DNA from 2 places in the Streptomyces sp. NPDC018029 genome. Region 2 is predicted to be linked to the other one. Evidence: riboswitches for the same ligand, from Rfam matches in the RefSeq annotation. Region 2 holds a riboswitch; the other holds the start of a gene.

Region 1 (8,695 bases), on a different contig from region 2:
TCCTGCGGGCGCCCGATGAGCAGCAGCACGGGCGGCGACTGGAACACCTCGTCCTTGATCTGGCGGCAGACCCCCATGCCGCCGGGCGCCGACTCGCCGTCCAGCACGCAGACGTCGATGCCGCCCCGGTCGAGCTCCTTGATGACCGCGTGCGGCGTCGCGCACTCGATGAACTGGACCTGGGGAACGTCGGCGGCCGGCCTGCGGCCGGTGGCCAACCGGACTTGCTCGCGGGTGCTCGCGTTGTCGCTGTAGACCAGCACCGTGGCGGTCGGCTGCATTGTTCCTCCGATACTCGGGAACCGATGGGCGGATGCTACTCCTCCCGACACCCCGTCAACACCGGTTCGCGGAGGCCTCCGATGGGCCATCCGGGCAGGACACAGACCGCAGACACTCCGAACGGCACCCCCCGGGGTGAGGGCGGGATAAGCGACCGACATAATGTCGGTCGTGGCGACAGCAACGACAGTAGATACCGGGCACGCGCACCCGCCGGTCAATCGACCGAACCTCACCAGCGTCGGAACCATCATCTGGTTGAGTTCCGAGCTGATGTTCTTCGCGGCCCTCTTCGCGATGTACTTCACCCTGCGATCGGTGACAGGTCCTGATCACTGGAAGGAAATGGCTTCGGCCCTGAACTTCCCGTTCTCGGCGACGAACACCACCATCCTGGTGCTCTCCTCTCTCACGTGTCAGCTCGGCGTGTTCGCAGCTGAACGCGGTGACGTGAAGAAGCTCCGGATGTGGTTCATCGTCACCTTCATCATGGGTGCGATCTTCATCGGCGGTCAGGTGTACGAATACACCGAGCTGGTCAAGCACGAGGGCCTCTCGCTCTCGTCCGACCCGTACGGCTCGGTCTTCTACCTGACCACCGGCTTCCACGGACTGCACGTGACAGGCGGCCTGATCGCCTTCCTGCTGGTCCTCGGTCGCACCTATGCGGCCAGGAGGTTCACCCACGAGCAGGCGACCGCAGCCATCGTCGTGTCCTACTACTGGCACTTCGTCGATGTGGTCTGGATCGGCCTCTTCGCCACGATCTACATGATCAAGTAAGCGGCAGGTCGCTCACGCGACGCATTCGAAACATTCCAGAAGCATCGACGCAGAAGATCCTGACACCGGGGTAATCCGTGAAAAAGCTCTCCGCACGACGACGCCATCCGCTGGCGGCGGTCGTCGTCCTACTCCTCGCGCTGGCGGCCACCGGGGGGCTGTACGCCGCGTTCGCGCCGGCGGACAAGGCGCAGGCCGATGACACCGCCCAGTCCCTCGCCATCGACGAGGGCAAGAAGCTCTACGCCGTGGGCTGCTCCAGCTGCCACGGAACCGGCGGTCAGGGCTCCTCCGACGGTCCGAGCCTGGTGGGCGTCGGCGCCGCCGCTGTCGACTTCCAGGTCGGCACCGGACGTATGCCGCTCCAGCAGCCGGGTGCCCAGGCGCCCAAGAAGAAGGTCATCTACAACCAGGCCCAGATCGACCAGCTGGCGGCGTACATCTCGTCGCTGGGTGCCGGTCCCTCGGTTCCGACCGAGAAGCAGTACAGCCCGGACGGAGCCGACATCGCCAAGGGCGGTGAGCTGTTCCGCACGAACTGTGCCCAGTGCCACAACTTCACCGGTGAAGGTGGCGCGCTGACGCACGGCAAGTTCGCGCCGTCGCTCGAAGGTGTCTCCCCGAAGCACATCTACGAGGCCATGCAGACCGGCCCGCAGAACATGCCGTCCTTCCCCGACACCACGATGCCGGAGAAGAGCAAGAAGGACATCATCGCGTACCTCGACGCGGTCAACGGCGAGAAGACCGAGAGCCCTGGCGGTCTCAAGCTGGGCGGTCTGGGTCCGGTCAGTGAAGGCCTCTTCGGCTGGATCTTCGGTCTCGGCTCGCTGATCGCGGTCGCCGTGTGGGTCGCCGCTCGGACCGCAAAGGCCAAGAAGTCATGAGTAGCCAAGAGATTCCAGAAGAGAACCTGCCCAGCAAGCAGGAGACCGAGCACGGCTCGGTGGCGACCGCGGAGGACAACCCGTTCGCCGACCCGGGGCTGCCGCCCCACGAGCACCGCGTCCAGGACATCGACGAGCGGGCCGCCCGGCGTTCCGAGCGCGTCGTGGCGTTCCTGTTCACGCTGTCGATGATCGCGACCGTCGGCTTCATCGCCTCGTACGTGGCGATCCCGGCCGACAAGAGCGTCTTCATCTGGCCGATCGGGCACATCAGCGGCCTCAACTTCGCCCTGGGCACGACCCTCGGCGTGGCGCTGTTCTGCATCGGCGCGGGCGCGGTCCACTGGGCCCGCACCCTGATGTCCGACGTCGAGATGACCGACGAGCGGCACGCGATCGCGGCGGAGCCCGAGGTCCGTGCCAAGGTCATGGCGGACTTCAAGCAGGGCGCCGAGGAGTCGGGTTTCGGTCGGCGCAAGCTGATCCGCAACACGATGTTCGGCGCGCTGGCCCTGGTCCCGCTCTCCGGTGTCGTCCTGCTGCGTGACCTCGGGCCGCTGCCCGAGGACAAGCTCCGGCACACCAAGTGGGCCAAGGGCAAGATGCTCGTGAACATGAACACCCACGAGCCGCTGCGTCCCGCGGACGTGCAGGTCGGGTCGCTGACCTTCGCCATGCCCGAGGGCATGTCGGAGCACGACCACGACTTCCAGACCCAGATCGCCAAGGCCGCCCTGATGATCGTCCGGATTCAGCCGGAGAACATCAAGGACAAGCGCGAGCTGGAGTGGTCGCACGAAGGCATCGTGGCGTACTCCAAGATCTGCACCCACGTGGGCTGCCCGATCTCCCTGTACGAGCAGCAGACGCACCACGTCCTCTGCCCGTGCCACCAGTCCACCTTCGATCTCTCCGACGGTGCCCGAGTCATCTTCGGCCCGGCTGGTCACGCCCTGCCGCAGCTGCGCATCGGCGTGAACGAAAAGGGCTACCTCGAGGCGCTCGGCGACTTCGAAGAGCCCGTCGGTCCTGCCTTCTGGGAGCGCGGATGAGCACCACCACCACTTCCTCCAACGAACAGCGCAAGCAAGCGCCCGCCGGCGAGCGCGTCGCCGACTGGGCCGACGGCCGGCTGGGGATCTACTCCCTCGCCAAGGCCAACATGCGCAAGATCTTTCCGGACCACTGGTCCTTCATGCTCGGCGAGATCTGCCTGTACAGCTTCATCATCATCATCCTCACGGGTGTGTACCTGACGCTGTTCTTCCACCCGTCGATGAACGAGGTGGAGTACCACGGCAGCTACATCCCGATGCAGGGACAGCTGATGTCGGAGGCGTTCAACTCGACCATGCACATCTCCTTCGATGTGCGCGGTGGTCTGCTGATCCGGCAGATCCACCACTGGGCGGCGCTGATCTTCCTCGCCGGCATGTTCGTGCACATGATGCGCGTGTTCTTCACGGGTGCGTTCCGCAAGCCGCGTGAGGTCAACTGGCTCTTCGGCTTCCTGCTGTTCGTCCTCGGCATGTTCACCGGTTTCACCGGTTACTCGCTCCCGGACGACCTGCTCTCCGGCACCGGTGTCCGCTTCATGCAGGGCGCCATCCTGTCGGTGCCGATCGTCGGCACGTACCTGTCGATGTTCCTGTTCGGCGGCGAGTTCCCCGGCGGCGACTTCGTGGCCCGGTTCTACTCGGTCCACATCCTGCTGCTGCCGGGCATCATGCTCGGCCTCGTGGTGGCGCACCTGATCCTGGTCTTCTACCACAAGCACACGCAGTTCGCGGGCCCCGGCAAGAGCAACAAGAACGTCGTCGGCATGCCGCTGCTGCCCGTCTACATGGCCAAGGCCGGAGGCTTCTTCTTCCTGGTCTTCGGTGTCATCGCGGTCATCGCGGCGATCGCCTCGATCAACCCGATCTGGGCCATCGGCCCGTACCGCCCGGACCAGGTGTCCACCGGCGCCCAGCCCGACTGGTACATGGGCTTCGCCGAGGGTCTGATCCGTGTGATGCCGGGCTGGGAGATCAACCTCTGGGGTCACACGCTCGTCCTGGGTGTGTTCATCCCGCTGGTCATCGTCTTCCCGCTGGTCCTCGTGGCCATCGCCGTCTACCCGTTCATCGAGTCCTGGGTCACCGGCGACAAGCGCGAGCACCACATCCTGGACCGCCCGCGCAACGCCCCGACCCGCACGGCCTTCGGTGTCGCGTGGATCACGGCGTACATGGTCATGCTGGTCGGTGGTGGCAACGACCTGTGGGCCACGCACTTCCACCTGTCGCTGAACGCGATCACCTGGTTCGTCCGGATCGCCTTCTTCGTCGGACCGGTCATCGCCTTCATCGTGACCAAGCGGATCTGCCTGGGTCTGCAGCGGCGCGACCGGGACAAGGTGCTGCACGGCCGCGAGTCGGGCATCATCAAGCGGCTGCCGCACGGTGAGTTCATCGAGGTCCACGAGCCGCTCAGCAAGGAGCAGCTGCACACGCTCACCGCGCACGAGCAGTACAAGCCGGTCGAGCTCGGCCCTGCGGTCGACGAGAACGGCGTCAAGCGCAAGCTGTCCGGTTCGCAGAAGCTGCGGGCCAAGCTCTCCAAGGGCTACTTCGGGGAAGAGGGTCAGATCCCCAAGCCCACCGCCGACGAGTACAAGGAGATCACGAGCGGCCACGGCCACCACTGATCATTCCGGAGCTCGGAAGCTCTGACCTCCCAAGGTCGCCACGGTAAGAGCCCCGTCCAGGCAATGGACGGGGCTCTTTGCCGTCCCCGGGGCTGGATAGGGTGGGGCTCACCCCAAGTACACACACAGACGAAAACCAGGAGCGGCCATGAACGCTGTGACCCCCGCAGGAGGCGACACCGCGGCGGGCCGTTCCTGGCCCGACGTACTGAACGGCCTGCTGGCGGGCCGTGACCAGAGCGCCGACGACACGGCCTGGGCCATGGACCGCATCATGCGCGGCGAGGCCACCGACGCGCAGATCGCGGGCTTCGTGGTCGCGCTGCGGGCCAAGGGCGAGACCGTCGAGGAGATCTCCGGTCTGGTACGCGCCATGTACGCGCACGCCAACGTCATCGACGTGCCGGGCCCGAGCGTCGACATCGTGGGCACGGGCGGCGACGGCGCCAAGACCGTCAACATCTCGACCATGTCCGCGATCGTCGTCGCCGGAGCGGGCGCGAAAGTCGTCAAGCACGGCAACCGGGCCGCCTCCAGCGCGTCCGGCGCCTCCGACGTGCTGGAGAAGCTCGGCGTCAACCTCGACCTCACCCCGCAGCGGGTGGTCGAGGTCGCCGAGGAGGCGGGCATCACGTTCTGCTTCGCCGTGAAGTTCCACCCGGCGCTGCGCCACGCCGGTGCCGCCCGTAGCCAGTTGGGCATCCGGACCGTCTTCAACCTCCTCGGCCCGCTCACCAACCCGGCCAAAGTGCGCGCCCAGGCCGTCGGGGTCGCCGACCCCCGGATGGCCCCCATCGTGGCGGGCGTCTTCGCCGAGCGGGGGCACTCGTCCCTCGTCTTCCGCGGTGACGACGGGCTCGACGAGCTGACGACGACGTCCACCTCCCGGGTCTGGGTGGTGCGGGACGGCGCCGTGCGCGAGGAGGCCTTCGACCCGCGGGACGTCGGGCTCGACCTGGTGCCCGTCGAGGCGCTGCGGGGCGCCGACGCCTCGTACAACGCGGAGGTGGCGCTGCGGCTGCTCGACGGGGAGAGCGGGCCGGTGCGGGACGCGGTGCTGCTCAACTCGGCGGCGGCGCTGGCCGCCCTGACGCCCACCGACGAGCCGCTGACCGAGCAGATCCGGGCCGGCATCGCCCGGGCGGCGCAGGCCATCGACTCGGGCGCCGCGAAGAAGGCCCTGGAGCGCTGGGTGGCAGCGAGCAACCGCTGAGAGCCGCCCCTGGGCGGTGGTGATGTGACGCAGGGCGCAGTCCGGATTCTGGACTGCGCCTTGCGCGTCGAAGATCGTGTGGCAGGATGCTGCACAGGTCATGAGTGACAGCGACTACGGCCCCGGCCCGCTGTCCGGCAACCCTCCGTCCGTGGCGGGGTGCCCCGGGTGAAGACCAGGTCGTACGCAGCAAGGCGTATGGCAAGCGCGGACCCCTCGCAACCCTGGGGTCCTGGTCCTCAAGGGAGCAGTCTCGTGAGCCAGCGAATGTGACAGGGCTTCTACGCCCCGCCTCCGCACACCCTTTTTCACCTTTCTCCTGCGCCGTCGACCGACGTCCGGCGCAGTGATCTCGCCTGCTTCTCACGGGAGTTCGCCATGTCTGTTTCCGCCGTTGCCGTCGACGCCGCCGTCTGTGCCCCGCTGCCGGTCCTCGGCCGGGACGTCACCGTTCCGCTGGTCACCGGCGGTGAGGTGAGCTACGCCGCGCTCGACTACGCGGCGAGCGCGCCGGCGCTGCAGCGGGTGTGGGACGACGTGGCCGCGTACGCGCCGTACTACGGCAGCGTGCACCGCGGCGCCGGGTACCTGTCGCAGCTCTCCACCGACCTGTTCGAGAACAGCCGGACCGTCGTCGCCGAGTTCCTCGGCTGCCGCGAGGACGACCAGGTCGTCTTCACCCGCTCCACCACCGACTCGCTGAACCTGCTCGCCGCCGCCCTGCCCGCCGGCTGCGAGGTCTTCGTCTTCGAGACCGAGCACCACGCCTCGCTCCTGCCGTGGCGGGACGCCCGGGTGACCTACCTGAACGCGCCGCGCACCCCCGACGAGGCCGTCCAGACCCTGGAGCGGGCCCTCGCCGACCGCGACCCCTACGGCCCGGCGCTGGTGTGCGTGACCGGTGCCTCCAACGTCACCGGCGAGCTGTGGCCGGTGCGGGAGCTGGCCGCCGCCGCGCACGCGCACGGCGCCCGGATCGTCCTCGACGCCGCGCAGCTCGCGCCCCACCACCCCGTCTCCATCGGCGAGTTGGACGTCGACTGGGTCGCCTTCTCCGGACACAAGCTGTACGCGCCGTTCGGCTCCGGCGTCCTCGCGGGCCGCTCCGACTGGCTGCGGGAGGCCGAGCCGTACCTCGCGGGTGGCGGCGCTTCCCGTAAGGTCGCGCGACGCCCCAAGGAAGCAGGCGGCGGCGTGGACGTGGAGTGGCACGAGAGCGCGGCCCGCCACGAGGCCGGTTCGCCGAACGTCATCGGCGTCTACTCCATCGCCGCCGCCTGCAAGGCGCTCACCGAGGCGGGCTTCGACCAGCTCGTCGCCCGCGAGCAGTACCTGATCGCGAAGGTGCGCGAGGGGCTCGCCGAGGTGCCCGCCGTGCGGGTGCTCTCGCTCTTCGGGGACGACGCGCCGCGCGTGGGCGTCATCTCCTTCGTCGTGGACGGCTGGAACAGCTCGCACTTCGCCGCCGCGCTCTCCGCCGAGTACGGCATCGGCGTACGGGACGGCCTGTTCTGCGCCCACCCGCTGGTGCGCACCCTGCTCGGCAGCGAGCCCGACGAGCCCGGCGCGTGCGGCGCCCCCGAGGCCGCGCCCGGCGAGAAGTCGCTGAACGCCATCCGCGTGAGCTTCGGCGCGGGCACCCCCGACGAGCACGTCGAGCGTTTCGTACGCGCCGTCAAGGAGCTGGTGTCGGACGGCGCGCGGTGGAACTACCGCACCGAGGACGGGCGTTGCGTGCCGGACACCAGCGCCGCCGCCTGACCCGCGGGCAGCCGGCCCCCGGGCAGCCGTGAGCCGAGCTGGATCATCCGCAGGGCCCGCTCCGTCGCGTCGGTGAGGAACTCGCCGCCCCGGCCGAGCGCCTCCGTCAGCGAGACCGGGGCGGGCAGGATCGCGCTGTACGCGTCCACGCCCAGCGCGCGGACGGTGTGCGCGCCGTCCCCGATGATGCCCGCGAGGACCAGGACCGGGCGCCCGGACCGCTTCGCGCGGCGGGCCACCTCGGCGGGGACCTTGCCGCGCGGGGTCTGGTGGTCGAGGGCGCCCTCCGCGGTGATGACCAGGTCGGCGCGGGCCAGCCGCTCGTCGAGGTCGAGCCGTTCGAGCAGCACGTCGAAGCGGGGGAGCAGTGCGGCGCCGAGTGCGGCGAGCCCGGCGCCGAGGCCGCCCGACGCGCCCGTGCCCGGTCCCTCGAAGAGGTCGGTGCGCACGGGCAGATCCCGCATGAGGAGGTGCGCCCAGTGTTCCAGGGCGGCCGCGAGCTGCTCGACCTGCTGGGGTGTCGCGCCCTTCTGGGGGCCGAAGACGCGGGCGACGCCGCGCTCGCCGCACAGGACGTTGAAGGGGTTGCAGGCGACGCGGAGCTCGGTGGCCGCGAGGCGCGGGTCGAGGCCGCTCGGGTCGATGCGGCTCAGCCGCGTCAACTCCCGTCCGCCGTGCGGCAGTTCCCAGCCGTCGGCGTCGAGGAGCCGGGCGCCGAGGGCTTGCAGGGCGCCCGCGCCGCCGTCCGACGTGCCCGAGTCGCCGCAGCCGACCAGGATGCGGCGGGCGCCCGCGTCGAGTGCGGCGCGGATCAGCTCGCCCACGCCGTACGTCGTGGTGGCGCCCGGGTCCCGCAGCTCGCGGGGGACCAGCGAGAGCCCCGCCACGGCCGCCATCTCGACGACCGCCGTGCCGTCGGGCAGCAGGGCGAAGTGCGTGCCGATCCGCTGGCCGACGGGACCGGTCGCGGGCAGGGCGACGAGCCGCCCGCCGCCCGCGGTGGCCAGCGCGCGGGCGGTGCCCTCGCCGCCGTCCACCAGCGGGATCAGATCGGTCTCCGCGTGCGGGACGACTCGGCGT
Region 2 (8,695 bases):
CCCGTCGGCCCCACCCCTGGCCGTCCGGGTCAAGGTCAACGTGCGGTGGAGGGGCGGGAGTCAAGGGTGGAGCGGAGCGGAATCGGCGTAGCCGACGCGACCGCAGGGAGCGCCCTTTACTGCCGGCCCGGAGGCGCCACACTCCGGAAAGTCCGGGCGGCCCCGGTCACCATCAAAGTCGCAGGCCAACCGAAGTCACCACCCCGCCCACCCCGGTCGGCTTCGCGACAGAGTTGACGCCCCCCGGCGGGAGCCGGCCCGTGGCGAGTTGGCCGACGCGCCGCGCCCCGCCAGGGTGCGGCGGCAAGGAACCCCCGTACGACCCAGGCCAAGGCCCCCCACCCCACCCGTCACACGCGTACGCGGCCGAACTCCCCCTGTCCGAAAGGCCCCCGGCCCCGGCGCGGATTGCCGCGAGCGGGTGTCGGCGACTACTCGACGTATCAAAGATGGCACCGGACGTCACCACACCAGCGCGACCGGAGGGGACCCTCATGAGCAAGCGCAACGAACCCGACCGGCCGGACCGGGCCGAGCAGCCGGTTCAGCCCGATCTTCAGGAGATGGACGAGCGGGAGGTGGCCGAGGCGATCGGGTCGGCCGCCCGCATCACCCTCGCCCCGGGCCCCCGCGAGGCCCGCGAGGCCCCCGCCGCCGCCCCGCAGCCCGACGACGAGTGGGCGCTGCCCGGCGGCACCGCCTGGGTGTACCTCGCCGACCGGGCGAAGGGCCTGACGCGGCCCGTCGTCATCAGCGACGGCTTCAGCTCGGGACCGAGCGACCTCGACTTCTCCTGGGAGATCATGGAACGCGGCCCGTTCCCGTTCCTGAGTGCTCTGCGCGGCCGCGGGTACGACGTCATCCTCGTCGGCTTCGACGAGCGGAGCGCGTCGATCCTGGAGAACGCCGAGGTCGCCAGGGCCGCGATCCTGGAGACCATCGCGCGGCGCAACGGCGATCACCCGCTGACGGTCGGCGGATTCAGCATGGGCGGACTCGTCACGCGGTACGCGCTCGCCAAGATGGAGCACGACGGCGGGACGGGCGAGAACGACCACCAGACCGCCCTGTACTTCTCGTACGACAGCCCGCACCGCGGCGCCTGGATACCCGTCGCGCTGCAGTCGTTCGCGCACTACATCCGGCGCCTCAACGCGGCGTTCTCGAACCAGATGAACAGTCCGGCCGCCCGCCAGCTGCTGTGGCAGCACATCAGCGAGTGGGGCGACACCCCGGACACGGACAAGGAGCGCGGCACCTTCCTCGCCGAGCTGGACCGGGTGGGCCGCTGGCCCTCGCGGCCGAAGAAGATCGGCGTGTCCAATGGCTCCCGCATCGGCGAGAGCAACGGCATCCCGGCCGGCGAGCAGGCCTTCCACGGCAAGGGCCTGGCCATCACCGGCACCCACCTGTACACGCAGTCCGCGGGCGAGGACCAGCTCGTCGCCCAGCTGCGGGTGGTGACCCTGCGCAGGCCCCGCATCCGCACCACGGGCCTGCCCGAGATCGACGGCGCGCCGGGCGGCACCCTGGAGGGCTTCGGCATCCTCGCCGACGAGCTGAACAAGATCCCCGCACTGATCGGCCTCGGCTCCGAGGCGGACTTCCGCGAGCACTGCTTCGTGCCGACGGTCAGCGCCATCGCCCTGCGCGACATCGACACCCACGAGAAGCTCTACGCGCCGGTCACGGCCTCCGCGGAGGAGGAGAGCGAGCTGGACGAATTCCTCTGCGCCTCCCGGAACGAGGGCCACACCCTGGTCACCGAGGAACTCTGCACCTGGATCATGGACCGCCTGCCGTAGGGCGGGACGGGAAACGCCCGAGGGCGGCACCCCTTCGCGAGAAGGAGTGCCGCCCTCGGTACGTACGGGACAGTGATCAACCAGAGGTCGATCAGAAGTCCATGTCACCGCCCGGCATGCCGCCGCCGGCCGGGGCAGCGCCCGCCTTCTCCGGCTTGTCGGCGATGACGGCCTCGGTGGTGAGGAACAGCGCGGCGATGGAGGCGGCGTTCTGCAGGGCAGAGCGCGTCACCTTCGCCGGGTCAAGGATGCCCTCGGCGATCATGTCGACGTACTCACCGGTCGCGGCGTTCAGGCCGTGGCCGACGGTCAGGTTGCGCACCTTCTCGACGACGACACCGCCCTCGAGGCCGGCGTTGACCGCGATCTGCTTCAGCGGGGCCTCGAGGGCCAGCTTCACAGCGGCGGCACCGGTGGCCTCGTCGCCCTCAAGCTCCAGCTTCTCGAAGACCTGGGAGGCCTGCAGCAGGGCCACGCCACCACCGGCGACGATGCCCTCCTCGACGGCCGCCTTCGCGTTGCGAACGGCGTCCTCGATGCGGTGCTTGCGCTCCTTGAGCTCGACCTCGGTCGCGGCACCGGCCTTGATGACGGCCACGCCGCCCGCGAGCTTCGCCAGGCGCTCCTGGAGCTTCTCGCGGTCGTAGTCCGAGTCGCTGTTCTCGATCTCGGCGCGGATCTGGTTGACGCGGCCCTGGACCTGGTCGCTGTCACCGGCACCGTCGACGATGGTCGTCTCGTCCTTGGTGATGACGACCTTGCGGGCGCGGCCGAGCAGGTCGAGACCGGCGTTCTCCAGCTTGAGGCCGACCTCCTCGGAGATGACGGTGCCACCGGTGAGGATGGCGATGTCGCCGAGCATGGCCTTGCGGCGGTCACCGAAGCCCGGGGCCTTGACGGCGACGGACTTGAAGGTGCCACGGATCTTGTTGACGACCAGCGTGGACAGGGCCTCGCCCTCGACGTCCTCCGCGATGATCAGCAGCGGCTTGCCCGACTGCATGACCTTCTCCAGGAGCGGAAGGAGGTCCTTCACGTTGGAGATCTTGGAGTTGACGATCAGGATGTACGGGTCGTCGAGCGACGCCTCCATACGCTCCATGTCGGTGGCGAAGTACGCCGAGATGTAGCCCTTGTCGAAGCGCATACCCTCGGTGAGCTCCAGCTCCAGACCGAAGGTCTGGGACTCCTCGACGGTGATGACGCCTTCCTTGCCGACCTTGTCCATCGCCTCGGCGATGAGCTCGCCGATCTGGGTGTCGGCGGCGGAGATGGAGGCCGTCGAAGCGATCTGCTCCTTGGTCTCGACATCCTTCGCCTGCTCGAGCAGGGCGCCGGAGACGGCCTCGACGGCCTTCTCGATGCCGCGCTTGAGGGCCATCGGGTTGGCACCGGCGGCCACGTTGCGCAGACCCTCGCGCACCAGGGCCTGGGCCAGGACGGTCGCGGTCGTCGTGCCGTCACCGGCGACGTCGTCCGTCTTCTTCGCGACCTCCTTGACCAGCTCGGCGCCGATCTTCTCGTACGGGTCCTCGAGCTCGATCTCCTTGGCGATGGAAACACCATCGTTGGTGATCGTGGGGGCGCCCCACTTCTTCTCGAGGACGACGTTGCGACCCTTGGGGCCCAGGGTCACCTTGACGGCGTCGGCGAGCTGGTTCATGCCGCGCTCGAGGCCGCGCCGTGCCTCCTCGTCGAACGCGATGATCTTGGCCATGTGAAGTGGTCCTCCCGGACGGGGTGGAAACGCAAACGGACCGTGCTGGTGCCCGCGACGGACGGACTGCGTGCCGTGTGGTTCCTTGCCCCACGCGGCCTGCGGACCTCACCGACCCGATCCAAGTTCTGTCACTCTCACTCGGAGAGTGCTAAGCCCAATGATTAGCACTCGACCCCCACGAGTGCAAGGTGCTCCCGCCAGATCCGCCCGGCGCGCGGGAGCACGGACGCCCCCCGGGGGCCCGCACCGGACGCACACGAGGGGCCCGTACCCCTGTGGGATACGAGCCCCTCGCGATGCTTGCTTCGGTGGTCGATCGCGCCGAGCTAGACGGCGAGCTTGACCATGTCCGCCTGCGGACCCTTCTGGCCCTGCGAGATCTCGAACTCGACTCGCTGACCTTCTTCAAGGGTGCGGTAGCCGTCCATCTGGATCGCGCTGTAGTGGACGAAAACATCCGCACCACCGTCGACCGCGATGAAGCCGTACCCCTTCTCCGCGTTGAACCACTTGACGGTGCCCTGAGCCATGCCTAACTCCCCTATTACTGGCCCTTGCACAGGACCGCACTTCGCGGACCCGGGTCAGACCTCACCCCCCACTGATTGGGGGTGTGCGCCGGAACGCGTCGACCGCCGCTGAATGTATCTGTCCAACTGCCGTCTGCAACAGGTCAATCGGACGAGAATTCTGGGCGCGCCCGATCGGTAATATGCGGAGAATTCACCGGAATCCAGGGCAAGTCGGGCCGGGCAAAAGGCACATGGGGCTCAAATGGGCAGTGCGCTTTGGCTACTTCTTGTCGGCTCCGGGCCGACTTCGTATATGCACTCGGCACTGACGGCGAAGCACGCTTCCCAACTGTACCGCGCTCAACCAAGCAGAATTGCCCCCTCCGCTTCTCTCGCGGAGGGGGCAATTCGAATTACGCAGGGTGCTTGCGAAAAGGTCAGCCGCCGGCGACGGCGGGAATGATCGAGACGCCCGAGCCGTCCGGCGTGGCCGTCTCCAGGCCCTGCTCGAAGCGGACGTCGTCGTCGTTCACGTACACGTTGACGAAGCGGCGCAGCTTGCCCTGGTCGTCCAGGACGCGGGCGGCGATCCCGGTGTGGTTCTTCTCCAGGTCGGCGATGACCTCACCCAGATTCGCCCCTTCGGCGGCAACCTCGGCCTTGCCGCCGGTGTAGGTGCGCAGAATGGTGGGGATGCGAACGTTGACACTCATGGTTCACCTCAGGGGGATACGGGCCCCGTAAGGGGCGCGGGGAACTGCGCGACCAGCCACAACGGCCCCGCAGGGAAGCAACAACCTCAGCCGGCAAGGCCCGCGGAGCGAAACGCCTCAAGGCTCGGCTTGATCGTGGCGGTGGCCTGCGAAGTCTCGGCGACAGCGTCAAGCGTCTTCAGGCCGTCCCCGGTGTTCAGGACCACCGTGGTGAGGGCCGGGTCGAGAAGCCCCGCCTCGAAGAGCTTCTTCGTGACGCCCACCGTCACACCCCCCGCGGTCTCCGCGAAGATCCCTTCCGTGCGGGCGAGCAGCTTGATCGCCTCGACGACCTGCTCGTCGTTCACGTCCTCGACCGCCCCGCCCGTGCGGCGCGCGATGTCCAGGACGTACGGCCCGTCGGCGGGGTTGCCGATGGCCAGCGACTTGGCGATGGTGTTCGGCTTCTGGGGGCGTACGACGTCGTGGCCGGCCTTGAAGGCGGTCGACACCGGCGAGCAGCCCTCGGCCTGCGCGCCGAAGATCTTGTACGGCTTGTCGGCCACCAGGCCGAGGGCGATGAGCTCCTTCAGCCCCTTGTCGATCTTCGTGAGCTGCGAGCCGGAGGCGATGGGGATGACGAGCTGGTCGGGCAGCTCCCAGCCGAGCTGCTCGCAGATCTCGTACGCGAGGGTCTTGGAGCCCTCGCCGTAGTACGGCCGCAGGTTGACGTTGACGAAGCCCCAGCCCTCGCCCAGCGGGTCGCCGATGAGCTCGGAGCAGAAGCGGTTCACGTCGTCGTAGTTGCCCTCGATGCCGACGAGTTCACCGCCGTAGACCGCGGCCATGACGACCTTGCCCTGCTCCAGGTCGTGCGGGATGAACACGCAGGAGCGGAAGCCGGCGCGGGCGGCGGCGGCGCCGACGGCGCCCGCGAGGTTGCCGGTGGAGGAGCAGGAGAGCGTGGTGAAGCCGAAGGCGCGCGCCGCTTCGAGGGCCTGCGCGACGACGCGGTCCTTGAAGGAGTGCGTGGGGTTGCCGGAGTCGTCCTTGACGAACAACTTGCCCTGCTCGAAGCCGAGTTCACGGCCGAGGTTGTCGGCCTTGACGAGCTGGGTCCAGCCGGGGTTCAGGTTCGGCTTGTCGGCCACGTCGGCGGGGACGGGGAGCAGCGGGGCGTAGCGCCAGATGTTGGCGGGGCCTGCCTCGATCTGCTTGCGGAGGGCTTCCGGGTCGCCGAGCGGCAGGTCGTACGCGACTTCGAGGGGGCCGAAACACTCGACGCAGGCGAAGATCGGGCCGAGCGGGAACGTGGTGCCGCACTCACGGCAGGAGAGGCCGGAGGCGGGCCCGAGGTCGACGGAAGGGGTGGTGCTCTGGGTGGCGACGGTCTGCACAGCCATGGAGGCGAGGCCCTTTCTCCTCATCTTCCTCGCGACGCATCTCGCCGCGAGACGGAATTGGCACCTTCCCCACCGTGACCTCGCGGTCGGCGGGAGGGTTGCCGGGGCTTCAACGGGCCGTTTCCCTCTGCCCCTCTGGATGAGCGGTTTTCGATTATGGGTTTCAGTTGTCGATCTCAACGCGGCGGTGACCCCGACATGCGATGGTCACCGGCGTTGTTCAAGACTGTAACCGAAGCCCCGGACCCTTGAGATAGTCGTCCGAACCGCGAGATGGATCACATCGATCACCTCATCGATCACCTATGGGAGGACCGCGACCGTGCTGGAAGAGGTCGAGCGCTGGCTCAGCAGGCGTTCCTGGTCCGTCGCCGACCGGCCGCCGGCCCGGCTCGCCGAGGCCAAGCGCGCCGGCGGCGCCTCGGTGAGCGTCGTGCTGCCCGCGCTCGACGAGGAGGGGACGGTCGGCGAGATCGTCGCCGAGATACGCCGCGAGCTGATGGAGAAGGTCCCGCTGGTCGACGAGCTGGTGGTGATCGACTCCGGCTCCACGGACCGTACGGCCGAGGTCGCCGCGGCGGCGGGCGCGAAGGTCGTCCGCAGGGACGAGATCCTGCCGCGCGTCCCCGCGGTCCCGGGCAAGGGCGAGGTGCTGTGGCGCTCGCTGCTCGCGACGAGCGGTGACATCGTCGCGTTCGTCGACGCGGACCTGCGGGAGTTCTCCGCGGACTTCGTCTCGGGGATCGTGGGACCGCTGCTCACCGACCCGGACGTGGCCTTCGTGAAGGCGATGTACGACCGCCCGCTCGGCGAGGCCGCCGGGCAGGGCGGCCGGGTGACGGAGCTGATGGCGCGGCCGCTCCTGAACATGCACTGGCCGCAGCTTGCGGGGTTCGTCCAGCCTCTCGGCGGCGAGTACGCGGCCCGCAGGTCGCTCCTGGAGCGGCTGCCGTTCCCCGTCGGGTACGGCGTGGAGCTCGGCCTGCTCGTCGACGCGCTGCACACGGTGGGCCTGGACGCGCTGGCACAGGTGGACGTCGGGGTGCGCAAGCACCGGCACCAGGACGGGCAGGCGCTCGGGCGGATGGCGGCGGCGATCTACCGGACGGCACAGCTGCGGCTCGCGCGCGGGCATCTCGTACGCCCCGAGCTCACGCAGTTCGAGCGGGGCGAGCACGCGTTCGTGCCGCGGACGTACGCGGTCGACACGGAGGAGCGGCCGCCCATGACGAGCATCGCCGAGTACGCGCACCGCCGCGTGGCGTGACCCGGAGCCCGTACGTTTGCCCGGCCCCGGGACGGGCTACGTTTTGCCACATGGTCTCCGAGCACGGTTCGTCAGCAGCACAGGTACTCGTCGCGTCCAACCGCGGCCCCGTCTCGTACACCGTCGGAGAGGACGGTGAGCTGACCGCCAGGCGTGGCGGCGGCGGCCTGGTCTCCGGGCTCAGCGCCATCGGCGACGAGGCGGACGCCCTGTGGGTGTGCGCGGCGCTCGGCGACGGCGACCGCGAGGCGGTGCGCCGGGGCGTCGGTGAGCCCGGCGTACGGATGCTGGACATCGACGCGGACGTCCACGCGGACGCGTACAACGGCATCGCGAACTCGGTGCTGTGGTTCGTCCACCACCTGCTCTACCAGACGCCGTTGGAACCGGTCTTCGGACCGGAGTTCCGCGCACAGTGGGCGGCGTACGAGACGTACAACCGGGCGTTCGCCGAGGCGCTCGCCGAGGAGGCGGGGCCGGGGGCGGCCGTCCTGGTGCAGGACTACCACCTGGCGCTGGTGCCGGGCATGCTGCGGGAGCTCCGCGAGGACCTGCGCATCGGCCACTTCTCGCACACCCCGTGGGCGCCCGCCGACTACTTCCGGATGCTGCCGGACGACGTGGCCGAGCAGCTGCTGCGCGGGATGCTCGGCGCCGACCGGCTCGGCTTCCTCACCGGGCGGTGGGCGGACGCGTTCACGGAGTGCTGTGTGCGGCTCGTCGGCGGGACCTCGGGCACGCGGATCGGGGTGCACGGGCTCGGCGCCGACGCCGACTTCCTGCGGGAGCGGTCGCGGCGCGACGACGTCGAGGAGCGGATGCGGGCGCTGCGGGAGCAGGCGGGCACGCAGGACGGCGAGGACCGGAAGCTGATCGTCCGGGTGGACCGGACGGAGCTGTCCAAGAACATCGTGCGGGGCCTGCACGCCTACCGCGAGCTGCTCGACACCCACCCCGAGTGGCGCGAGCGCGTCGTGCACGTCGCCTTCGCCTACCCCTCCCGGCAGGACCTGGCGGTCTACCGCGACTACACCGCGGAGGTCTCCCGGGTCGCCGAGGACATCAACGCCACGTACGGGACGGACGGCTGGACCCCGGTGGTCCTGCACGTCAAGGACGACTTCGCGCGCTCCCTCGCGGCCTACCGCATGGCGGACGTGGCCCTGGTCAACCCCATCCGCGACGGCATGAACCTCGTCGCGAAGGAGGTGCCGGTCGTCTCCGACGAGGGCTGCGCGCTGGTCCTGTCGCGGGAGGCGGGCGCCCACGAGGAGCTCGGCGAGGACGCGCTCTCCG

What was found. A riboswitch is a leader RNA that binds a small molecule or an ion and turns the genes downstream of it on or off. The one in region 2 is predicted to bind S-adenosylmethionine.
Region 1: it holds a riboswitch for S-adenosylmethionine, as region 2 does, so the genes downstream of both, ACH4D5_RS38495 (aminotransferase class V-fold PLP-dependent enzyme) here and thrC (threonine synthase) in region 2, are expected to answer to the same signal.

The regions. Positions count from the first base shown of each region.
Region 1 is NZ_JBIRFV010000020.1:2,454-11,148, forward strand. It holds gene ACH4D5_RS38465 (hypothetical protein) at 1-281, opposite strand, end outside; gene ACH4D5_RS38470 (heme-copper oxidase subunit III) at 445-1,065, shown strand; gene ACH4D5_RS38475 (c-type cytochrome) at 1,143-1,952, shown strand; gene ACH4D5_RS38480 (Rieske 2Fe-2S domain-containing protein) at 1,949-3,004, shown strand; gene ACH4D5_RS38485 (cytochrome bc complex cytochrome b subunit) at 3,001-4,641, shown strand; gene trpD (anthranilate phosphoribosyltransferase) at 4,790-5,854, shown strand; SAM riboswitch class IV at 5,951-6,068, shown strand; gene ACH4D5_RS38495 (aminotransferase class V-fold PLP-dependent enzyme) at 6,233-7,615, shown strand; gene ACH4D5_RS38500 (glycerate kinase) at 7,564-8,695, opposite strand, start outside.
Region 2 is NZ_JBIRFV010000005.1:168,300-176,994, reverse strand. It holds gene ACH4D5_RS17105 (esterase/lipase family protein) at 495-1,805, shown strand; gene groL (chaperonin GroEL) at 1,897-3,522, opposite strand; gene ACH4D5_RS17095 (cold-shock protein) at 3,852-4,055, opposite strand; gene ACH4D5_RS17090 (MoaD/ThiS family protein) at 4,475-4,750, opposite strand; gene thrC (threonine synthase) at 4,837-6,156, opposite strand; SAM riboswitch class I at 6,150-6,278, opposite strand; gene ACH4D5_RS17080 (glucosyl-3-phosphoglycerate synthase) at 6,455-7,399, shown strand; gene ACH4D5_RS17075 (trehalose-6-phosphate synthase) at 7,450-8,695, shown strand, end outside.